One region of the Streptomyces sp. NPDC088915 genome, then DNA from elsewhere that is predicted to be linked to it. Evidence: riboswitches for the same ligand, from Rfam matches in the RefSeq annotation. Region 1 holds a riboswitch; each other region holds the start of a gene.
What was found. Region 1 has a riboswitch for thiamine pyrophosphate ahead of ACIP5O_RS08205 (thiamine ABC transporter substrate binding subunit). Riboswitches for the same ligand answer to the same signal wherever they lie in the genome.
Positions count from the first base shown of each region.

Region 1 (3,419 bases):
GGGCGAGCAGGATCGCCCACACGCTCGTGTCGAGCCGCAGCCCCCACAGCTCGTCGGTGAGCCCGTTCCGGCCGACGAGGGCCAGGAAGGCGGTGCCGACCAGAACGGTGGGCAGCACGAACGGCACCGTGACCACGGCCCGCAGGACGGTCTTGCCGGGGAAGTCGAAGCGGGCGAAGACGTACGCGCCGGGCAGCGCGACGAGCAGGGTGAGGCCGGTGGAGGCGAGGGCCTGCCAGGCGGTGAAGCCGAGCACGTCGAGAATGTCCGGCCGGCTCAGCGTCTCGCCGATCCGGCCGAACCGCCAGTCGCCACCGGGCCGCAGCCCCCGGTCCGCGATGGACACGACGGGCCACGCGAAGAACACCGCGAAGAACGCGACGGGCAGGGCCATGAGCCCGAGCCGCGCCGCGTTCCCGCGCACGCCCTTCGTGTGCCCCGAGCGCCTGCCCGCCGGGCCCCCGCCCACCGGGCGCTCACCTGCCGGACGCTCACCCACCGGGTCCTCGCCCACCGGGCGCTTGTCTACCGGGCGATCGAGGACCACTGCTGGATCCACGCGTCGCGCTTCTCGGCGATCTTCCCGGGCTCCATCGTCTCCGGCTTTTCGACGACCACGCCGTGCTTGGTGAACAGCTCGGGCAGGGCCGCGTCCTTCGCCACCGGGTTGACGAACATCTGGAGCGGCATGTCCTCCTGGAACTTCTTCGAGATCAGGAAGTCGATCAGCGCCTTGCCGCCCTCGGGGTTCTTCGCCCCGTTCAGCAGGCCCGCGAACTCGGTCTGCCGGAAGCAGGTGCCGGTGGAGACGCCGGTGGGCGCCACCTTCGGCTGCGGCTCGCCGTACAGCACCTCGACCGGCGGGCTGGAGGCGTATGACACGACCAGCGGCCGGTCGCCCTTGGCCTGCTTGCCGCCGGCCGAGCCGGAGAACTCCTGGTTGTAGGCGAGCTCCCAGCTGTCGACGGTCTTCACGCCGTTGGCCTTGAGCTTCTTCCAGTAGTCCTGCCAGCCGTCGTCGCCGTACTTCGCGGCCGTGCCGAGGAGGAAGCCGAGGCCCGGGGAGGAGCGCTCCGGGTTCTCGACGACGAGCAGGTCCCTGTACGCCGGCTTCGCCAGGTCGTCGAAGGTCACCGGCGGCGCCAGCTTCTTGTCGGCGAAGTACTTCTTGTCGTAGTTGACGCAGATGTCGCCGGAGTCGATCGGGGTGACCCGGTTCTCCTTGTCGAGGCGGTACTCCGCCGGGACCCGGTCCAGGCCCTTCGCCTCGTACGGCACGAAGATCCCGTTGTCGAGGGCGCGGGAGAGCAGGGTGTTGTCGACGCCGAAGAAGACGTCGCCCTGCGGGGAGCCCTTGGTCAGGATCTCCTTGTTGACGGCCTCGCCGGCGTCCCCGGCCTTGAGGACCTTGACGGTGAACCCGGTCTGCTTCGTGAACTCGGCCAGGACCTCCTTGGAGGCGTTGAACGAGTCGTGGCTGACCAGGGTCACGGTCTTCGGCGCGGGCGCGCCGGTCTTGCCGGCGGCCTTGCCGGCGTCGTCGGTGCCGCAGGCGGCGAGGGCGGTGACGCCGAGCGCCGCGAGGACCGCGACGGCGGCCTGCTTCTTGATGCTCACTGAATTTCCTCCTGGGTGGGACCAGGAAGAGACGCGGCCCCGCCCCGTCCGGCGGACCGGACGCGGGCAGGGCGCAACAGCTCGAGTTACGACCGAACTCCCTACCCAGAATGACCTGGGCGAGGTTCAGAGGGTCTGCGGTCTGAAGGTCACCGCACTCTCAGCGCTGTGGCGCTCCCCTGTCGGAATGGCTATGAAGATGTGTTCGAGCTCAGAGTACAAGGTCAGCGTTCGGCGGCCGCGAGCTGTCCACAGGCGCCGTCGATCTCCTGGCCCCGGGTGTCGCGCACGGTCACCGGCACGCCGTGGCGGGCGATGGCCTCGACGAACGCCTTCTCGTCCTCCGGGCGGGAGGCGGTCCACTTCGACCCGGGCGTCGGGTTCAGCGGGATCAGGTTGACGTGCACCCGCTTGCCCTTGAGCAGCCTGCCGAGCAGGTCGCCGCGCCAGGCCTGGTCGTTGATGTCCCGGATGAGGGCGTACTCGATGGAGATCCGGCGCCCGGACTTCTCCGCGTACTCCCAGGCCGCGTCGAGGACCTCCCGGACCTTCCAGCGCGTGTTGACGGGCACGAGGGTGTCGCGCAGCTCGTCGTCCGGGGCGTGCAGGGAGACCGCGAGCCGGCACTTGAAGCCCTCGTCGGCGAAGCGCAGCATCGCGGGCACGAGTCCGACGGTGGAGACGGTGATCCCGCGCTGGGACAGGCCCAGGCCGTCCGGCTCGGGGTCGGTGAGGCGGCGGATGGCGCCGACGACCCGCTTGTAGTTGGCGAGCGGCTCGCCCATGCCCATGAACACGATGTTCGACAGGCGCGCCGGGCCGCCGGGGACCTCGCCGTCGCGCAGGGCCCGCATGCCGTCCACGATCTGGTGCACGATCTCGGCGGTCGACAGGTTCCGGTCGAGGCCGGCCTGTCCGGTCGCGCAGAACGGGCAGTTCATCCCGCAGCCGGCCTGCGAGGAGATGCACATGGTCACCCGGTCCGGGTAGCGCATGAGCACCGACTCCACGAGCGTGCCGTCGTGCAGCCGCCACAGGGTCTTGCGGGTGGTGTCGTCGTCGCACGAGATGTGCCGCACCACGGACATCAGGTCGGGCAGCAGCTCCCCGGCCAGCTTCTCCCGCGAGGCGGCCGGGATGTCGGTCCACTCGGCGGGGTCGTGCGCGTACCGCGCGAAGTAGTGCGTGGACAGCTGCTTGGCGCGGAAGGGCTTCTCGCCGATCGCGGCGACGGCCTCCTTCCGCTCGGCGGGCGTGAGGTCGGCGAGGTGCCGCGGCGGCTTCTTGGCTCCGCGGGGGGCGACGAAAGTGAGTTCTCCGGGCTTGGGCATGGTGCTACCAGTGTCGCAGAGATACGAAGAGGGACCCGCCGTCCTGTGGACAACGGGCCCCTCGTCCGAAGAACCGCAGGTCAGCCGGTACCGACGAACAACGCGAGCAGCAACCACACCACCGGCGCCGTCGGCAGCAGGGAGTCCAGCCGGTCCATGCTGTGTCGACGTGCGGCTCCGCCGCCTGGCGCCATGGCCGGTCAGCCGGTACCGACGAACAACGCCAGAAGCAGCCACACCACCGGCGCCGTCGGCAGCAGGGAGTCCAACCGGTCCATGATGCCGCCGTGGCCGGGCAGCAGCGTGCCCATGTCCTTGATGCCCAGGTCGCGCTTGATCATCGACTCGCCGAGGTCGCCGAGCGTCGCGCTCGCCGCCACCGCGAGGCCGAGGATCAGGCCCTGCCACCAGACCCCGTCGTCGATCATGAACTGCATGCACAGCGCGCCCGCCGCCATCGCGAACGTCACC
Region 1 is NZ_JBIVIR010000003.1:342,344-345,762, reverse strand. It holds gene ACIP5O_RS08210 (ABC transporter permease) at 1-394, opposite strand, end outside; gene ACIP5O_RS08205 (thiamine ABC transporter substrate binding subunit) at 526-1,617, opposite strand; TPP riboswitch at 1,698-1,808, opposite strand; gene rlmN (23S rRNA (adenine(2503)-C(2))-methyltransferase RlmN) at 1,842-2,948, opposite strand; gene ACIP5O_RS08195 (phosphatidate cytidylyltransferase) at 3,149-3,419, opposite strand, start outside.

Region 2 (3,419 bases), on a different contig from region 1:
ACTTGGCGCGGCGGCGCCGTCCGCCCCGCCCCGACGAGGTCTTCCGGCCGCCGGTTCCCGGGCGGCCGGTGGCCCCGGCGCGGTCGGCCGAGACCACGAGCGCCGCGAGCGCCGTGGTCACCGGGACGGACGCCACCAGACCGATCGACCCGACCAGCGTCCGGACGATCTCCTCGGCCACCAGCTCGCTGTTGGCCACCGTCCCCATGCTGCTCTGCGCGATGGAGAAGAGCAGCAGCAGCGGCAGGGCGGCGCCCGCGTAGGCGAGCACCAGCGTGTTCACGACCGAGGCGATGTGGTCGCGGCCGATCCGGATCCCCGCCCGGTACAGGCCGCGCGGCCCCATGCCCGGATCGGCCTGGTGCAGCTCCCAGACGGCCGAGGTCTGGGTGACCGTCACGTCGTCGAGCACACCGAGCGAGCCGATGATCACACCGGCCAGGAGCAGACCGGACATGTCGATGTCCGGATAGAGCCCGTGGATCAGACCGGTGTTGTCGTCCGTGTTGCCGCTGAGCGAGGCCCAGCCGATGAACAGCGAGCCGAGCAGCCCGATGAGCAGCAGTGAGATCAGCGTGCCGAGCACCGCGACCGAGGTGCGGGCCGAGAGGCCGTGGCACATGTAGAGCGCGATCAGCATGATCGCGCTCGACCCGACCACCGCCACGACCAGCGGGTTCGACCCCTGCAGGATCGCGGGCAGGATGAAGAAGGTCAGCACCAGGAAGCTCACGGCGAGCGCGATCAGGGCCATGAGCCCCCGCATCCGCCCGACCACCACGACCGCGAGGGCGAAGATGCCGGCGAGCACCGCCATCGGCACCTTGCGGTTCACGTCCGTCACCGAGTACTGGAGGTCGTACGGGGCGTCGGGGGCGTACGCCACCACCACGCCCTGCCCCTCCTCCAGTTGGCGCGGCGCCCCCGGCTGCACGATCTCGGTGAACTCGCGCCCCTTGTTCGGACCGGTGGTGACCTGGACCTTCGCCTTCTTGCACTCCCCCTGCTGGGCCTCGACCGCCTCGCGCCCCTCCGGGGTGGAGGTGTCCCCGGTCGGCGGGACCTGACCGGCGTTCACGACCTTGCAGTCGACGTACTCGACGGAGACGACCTTGCCCTGCTCGGTCTGCCGGTCGAAACCGACGCCGGTGCGCTCGTGCGGCGGGGCGCCGCCGGGCCACAGGGCCACGAGCCCGACCAGGACGGCGGCGGCGAAGGGGACCAGGACGGCGGCGATGACCTTGCGCAGATGCCGGGACACGGGCGCGGCGGGCCCGTGACTGTGGCTGTGCCCGTGGCCGTGCCCTGATCCATGACCGTGCCCGGAATCGGGTCCGCGGCCGTGGGACGACGGGCCCGTGCCGTGGGAGTGGTCGTGCGGCTCGGGGGTCTGCTGGGGGGAAGTCACCGACCGATCATCGCAAGAACGGCGGGGGGCCCACTGTTCAGCACGCCCGGGATGACGCTAGCGTGGTGACACCTTTGCACACGCGGGAGCTCGGAGCACCGGGCTGAGAGGGCGCTGATCACCGTACGCGCGTACCGATGTACGTACGGGAGGAGGCTGCGCCGACCGCCGAACCTGTTACCGGGTAATGCCGGCGTAGGGAGATCGGTCTCATGACCATTCAGGACGCACGCACGCCTGCCTCCGACCAGAACGACCAGTCCGACGGGCGCACGCCGGGCTGGCACAAGGGATACGTCCAGGGCTCGCGCCCCGACCTGCGGGTGCCGGTCCGTCAGGTGCACCTCACCAACGGCAGGGACGTCACGCTGTACGACACGTCCGGTCCGTACACCGACCCCACCGTCGACACCGACGTGCGGCGGGGCCTGCCGCCGCTGCGCGAGAACTGGATCATCGCGCGCGGTGACACCGAGGAGTACGCGGGCCGCCCGGTCCGCCCCGAGGACGACGGCATCAAGCACACCTCGCCGCGCGGCGGCGGGCTCAAGAACCTCGACGCGGTCTTCCCCGGCCGCCCCCGCCTGCCGCGCCGGGGCCGCTCCGGCCAGGCGGTGACGCAGCTCGCGTACGCCCGCCGTGGCGAGATCACGCCGGAGATGGAGTACGTCGCGATCCGCGAGAACGTCTCCCCCGAGGTCGTGCGGGAGGAGATCGCGGCGGGCCGGGCCGTGCTCCCGGCGAACGTCAACCACCCGGAGATCGAGCCGATGATCATCGGCAAGCGGTTCCTGGTGAAGGTCAACGCCAACATCGGCAACTCCGCCGTCACCTCCTCCATCGAGGAGGAGGTGGAGAAGATGACCTGGGCGACCAAGTGGGGCGCCGACACGGTCATGGACCTGTCCACCGGCCGCAACATCCACACCACCCGCGAGTGGGTGCTGCGCAACTCCCCCGTGCCGATCGGCACCGTGCCGCTCTACCAGGCCCTGGAGAAGGTCGACGGCAGGGCCGAGGAGCTGAGCTGGGAGATCTACAAGGACACGGTGATCGAGCAGGCCGAGCAGGGCGTCGACTACATGACCGTGCACGCCGGCGTCCTCCTGCCGTACGTGCCGCTCACCGCGCGCCGCAAGACCGGCATCGTCTCGCGCGGCGGCTCGATCATGGCCGCCTGGTGCCTCGCGCACCACAAGGAGAACTTCCTCTACACGCACTTCGAGGAGCTCTGCGAGATCCTGGCGGCGTACGACGTCACGTACTCGCTCGGCGACGGCCTGCGTCCCGGCTCGATCGCCGACGCCAACGACGCCGCCCAGTTCGCGGAGTTGAAGACGCTCGGCGAGCTGAACACGATCGCCAAGCGCCACCACGTCCAGACGATGATCGAGGGTCCCGGGCACGTCCCGATGCACAAGATCAAGGAGAACATCGACCTCCAGCAGGAGATCTGCGAGGAGGCGCCGTTCTACACGCTCGGCCCGCTGACCACGGACGTGGCGCCCGCCTACGACCACATCACCTCCGGCATCGGCGCGGCGATGATCGCCTGGTGGGGCACGGCGATGCTCTGCTACGTGACGCCCAAGGAGCACTTGGGCCTGCCCAACCGCGACGACGTGAAGACCGGCGTCATCACGTACAAGATCGCGGCCCACGCGGCGGACCTCGCCAAGGGGCACCCGGGCGCGCAGGAGTGGGACGACGCGCTCTCGGACGCGCGCTTCGAGTTCCGCTGGGAGGACCAGTTCAACCTGGCGCTCGACCCGGACACCGCCCGCGAGTTCCACGACGAGACGCTGCCGGCGGAGCCCGCGAAGACCGCGCACTTCTGCTCGATGTGCGGTCCGAAGTTCTGCTCGATGAAGATCTCCCAGGACATCCGTCGTGAACACGGCGGTACGGAGGAGGAGATCGAGGCCGGCATGGCGGAGAAGTCGAAGGAGTTCGCGGCGAGCGGCAACCGCGTCTACCTGCCGCTGGCGGAGTAGGGATCCGTCCGCTCACG
Region 2 is NZ_JBIVIR010000001.1:218,534-221,952, reverse strand. It holds gene ACIP5O_RS01045 (YibE/F family protein) at 1-1,408, opposite strand, end outside; TPP riboswitch at 1,481-1,627, shown strand; gene thiC (phosphomethylpyrimidine synthase ThiC) at 1,621-3,402, shown strand.
Region 2: another riboswitch for thiamine pyrophosphate. It lies ahead of thiC (phosphomethylpyrimidine synthase ThiC); the one in region 1 lies ahead of ACIP5O_RS08205 (thiamine ABC transporter substrate binding subunit).

Region 3 (3,419 bases), on a different contig from region 1:
TGATCCAGTCGGTGCCGAGCGCCTCCCGGGCGAGCCGGGCGGTCAGGACCGCCTCGCCGGCCGTGAAGCAGCCCGCCGTGTTGGGCAGGACCCGGATGCCGAGCCGGTCCAGGACGGAGAGGACCGAGCCCCGCACGGTCGGGTCCAGGCGCCGCATGGCGACCGTGGTCAGCTCCGTGCCGCTGGCGACCAGGGAGCGCTCCAGGACGTCGAGGCTGGGCGCCCCGCCCGTGCCCATGATCAGGCGGGAGGAGAACTCCGTGCCGCCGAGGACGAACACGTCGTCGGACATCGCGCTCAGCCCCCCTGCACCGCGGTGAGGACCTCCACCCGGTCCCCGTCGCCGAGGAGCGTCGACGCCCACTCGCCGCGCGGGACCACCGTCTCGTTGACGGCGGCGGCCACCCCGGAGGGGGCCGCGGTCAGGGTCGCGACGAGGGCGTCGAGGGAGACGGGGCCGGAGAGCGCGCGCGCCTCCCCGTTCACGGTCACGGTCACGGTCGCGGTCACGTCGTTGGCGGGCGGGTTCGCGCTCATGCGGGCTGCTCCTGACGTACGGGAGGGGCGGGGGAGAAACGGCGGGGGGTGAAGGGGCGCGCCTCGTCGGGCAGGGCGCCCGTGGTGAGCACCTCCGCCATGACGTCGCCGGTGACGGGGGTGAGGAGCACCCCGTTGCGGTGGTGGCCGGTGGCCAGCAGCAGACCGGGCAGCGCGGTGGGGCCGAGCAGCGGGGCGTTGTCCGGCGAGCCGGGGCGCAGCCCGGCCAGGGTCTCGGTGAGCGGCAGCTCGGTGATCCCGGGCACCAGCTCGTGGGCGTCGCGCAGCAGCTCGTACACCCCGCCCGCCGTCACCGTGGTGTCCCAGCCGAGCTCCTCGCTGGTGGCGCCGACGACCAGCTCGCCGTTCTCGCGCGGCACCAGGTAGACGTGGCTGCCGCGCACGACGGCCCGGACGGTCCGGGAGAGGAAGGGGGCGTACGCGGGCGGCACCCGCAGGCGCAGGACCTGGCCCTTCACCGGGCGCACCGGCGGGAGCACCTCGTCCGGCACCCCCGCGAGCCGCCCGCTCAGGCTGCCCGCCGCGAGCACGGTCTGCCCCGCCGCCAGCTCCCCGCCCCCGGCGAGGACCGCGCCGCGCGCCCGGTCGCCCCGCACCGCGAGCCGCTCCGCGAGCGTCCGGTGGAAGACCACCCCGGCCCGCTCGCAGGCGACGACGAGCGCGGCGGCGAGCCGGCGCGGGTCCACCTGGTGGTCGCCGTCGACCCGGAGGCCGCCGCGCACCCCCGGCGCCAGCATCGGTTCGAGGCGGCGGCACTCGCGGCCGCTCAGCCACTCCGAGGCGAGCCCGCAGCGCACCTGCAGGGCGTGCAGCTCGCGCAGGTGCGCCCGGTCGTCGGCGTCGAGGGCGACGGCGAGGGTGCCGCAGGCGCGGTGGCCGACGTCGAGCCCGGTCGCCTCCTCCAGCTCGGCGACGAAGGCCGGATAGCGGGCGGCGGAGGCGAGGTTGAGCCCGAGCAGGGTCTCCTCGCCGTAGTGCAGCTCGGTGACGGCGGCGAGCATCCCGGCCGCGACCCGCGCGGCCCCGCCGCCCGGCTCGGGGTCGACGACGGCGGTGCGCAGCCCGCGCAGCGCGGCCCGCCAGGCCGTGACCAGGCCGATGATGCCGCCCCCGACCACGAGGACGTCGACCCCCCGCACGTCGGAGGCCTCTCGGACATCGGAAGAACGCATGGGCGTCCAGCCCCTCCCTTCGCCGGCATGACCCGGATCAGGTTCGTACGGTCGGAGGCCGGCCAGCCCCCCTCTCAGCCCGGTGCGTCCGGGCTCCCGCGAGTGCTTTACGCCCGCCAGACTAGCTTCCGCCGCGCGCCCGCCACGAGGGGGCCGTGGACCCCACCCTCCCTGACGGGCCGTCAGGTACGTAAGGTGGCCGTGTGAGCGAGCAGAAGCAGACCCAGCGGCGCGTCGTGGTCGTCGGCGCCGGAATGGCGGGCGTCCAGACCGCCGTCGCCCTGCGCGAGCAGGGCTTCACCGGCCCCGTGACCCTCGTCGGGGCCGAGCCCCACCAGCCCTACGACCGGCCCCCGCTCTCCAAGGCGGTCCTCCTCGGGAAGGCCGAGGACTCCGCCTTCGAGGTCGACTTCGAGGACCTCGGCGTCGAACTCCGGCTCGGCGTGGACGTCACCGGGCTGCGCGCCGCCGACCACGAGGTCGACACCGAGGCCGGACCCGTCGCGTACGACACCCTGGTGATCGCCACCGGCGCCCACCCGGTCACCCTGCCCGGCTCCGAGGGCGTCCCCGGCGTCCACCTGCTGCGCACCCTCGACGACGCCGTGCGCCTCGGGCCCGTCCTGGAGCGCCGCCACACCGTCGTGGTCGTCGGCGCCGGCTGGATCGGCGCCGAGTTCACCACCGCCGCGCTCGCGGCCGGCTGCGCCGTCACCGTCGTCGAGGCCGCGGACCTCCCGCTCGCCGGCACCCTGCCCGCCGAGGTCGCCGCCCCCATGGCCGACTGGTACGGGGCGAACGGCGCCGAACTCCTCACCCACGCGCGCGTGGACACCGTCGAACCCGGCCGGGTCCGCCTCGCCGACGGCCGCGAACTGCCCGCCGAGGCCGTCGTCGTCGGCATCGGCGCCCGCCCCGCCACCGGCTGGCTCGCCGGCTCCGGCATCGCCCTCGACCCGAGCGGCGCCGTCACCGCCGACGACCGGCTGCGCACCTCCCTGCCCGACGTGTACGCGGTCGGGGACTGCGCCTCCTTCCCCTCCGCCCGCTACGGCGAGCGCCTCCTCGTCCACCACTGGGACAACGCCCTCCAGGGCCCGCGCGCGGTCGCCGCCGCGATCACGGGCGCCGACACCGGCCCGTACGACCCCGTGCCGTACTTCTGGTCCGAGCAGTTCGGGCGTTTCGTCCAGTACGCGGGGCACCACGCGGGCGCGGACCGGTTGCTGTGGCGCGGCGACCCGGCGGACGAGGCCTGGTCGGTGCTCTGGCTGCGCGCCGGCGCGCCGGTGGCCCTCCTCGCCGTCGGCCGCCCCCGCGACCTGGCCCAGGGCCGGAAGCTGATCGAGGCCGCGACCCCGGTCGACCCGGCCCGCGCGGCGGACCCGTCCGTACCCCTGAAGGCGGCGGTCCGGTAGGGGCGTTTCGTCCGATCGGCGTGATACCTCCCGGGCCCGACTACCGACTGTCGGTCCGGGATGGCAGGCTTGTCACGTGACCGAGATTGACGCAAAGATCGATGCTCTCGTCCCCGCCTGGCTCTACCTGCCCGACATCGCGGAGATGCTCGATGTCGAGGTGACGCGCGTGCGGCAGCTGGTCAAGGAGGGCCAGCTCATCGCCGTGCGCCGCGGAGAGAACAACGCACTCCAGGTGCCCGCCGCCTTCATCCAGGGCGACAAGGTGGTC
Region 3 is NZ_JBIVIR010000014.1:283,032-286,450, forward strand. It holds gene ACIP5O_RS25425 (thiazole synthase) at 1-292, opposite strand, end outside; gene thiS (sulfur carrier protein ThiS) at 298-537, opposite strand; gene thiO (glycine oxidase ThiO) at 534-1,730, opposite strand; TPP riboswitch at 1,728-1,840, opposite strand; gene ACIP5O_RS25440 (NAD(P)/FAD-dependent oxidoreductase) at 1,985-3,148, shown strand; gene ACIP5O_RS25445 (Rv2175c family DNA-binding protein) at 3,225-3,419, shown strand, end outside.
Region 3: another riboswitch for thiamine pyrophosphate. It lies ahead of thiO (glycine oxidase ThiO); the one in region 1 lies ahead of ACIP5O_RS08205 (thiamine ABC transporter substrate binding subunit).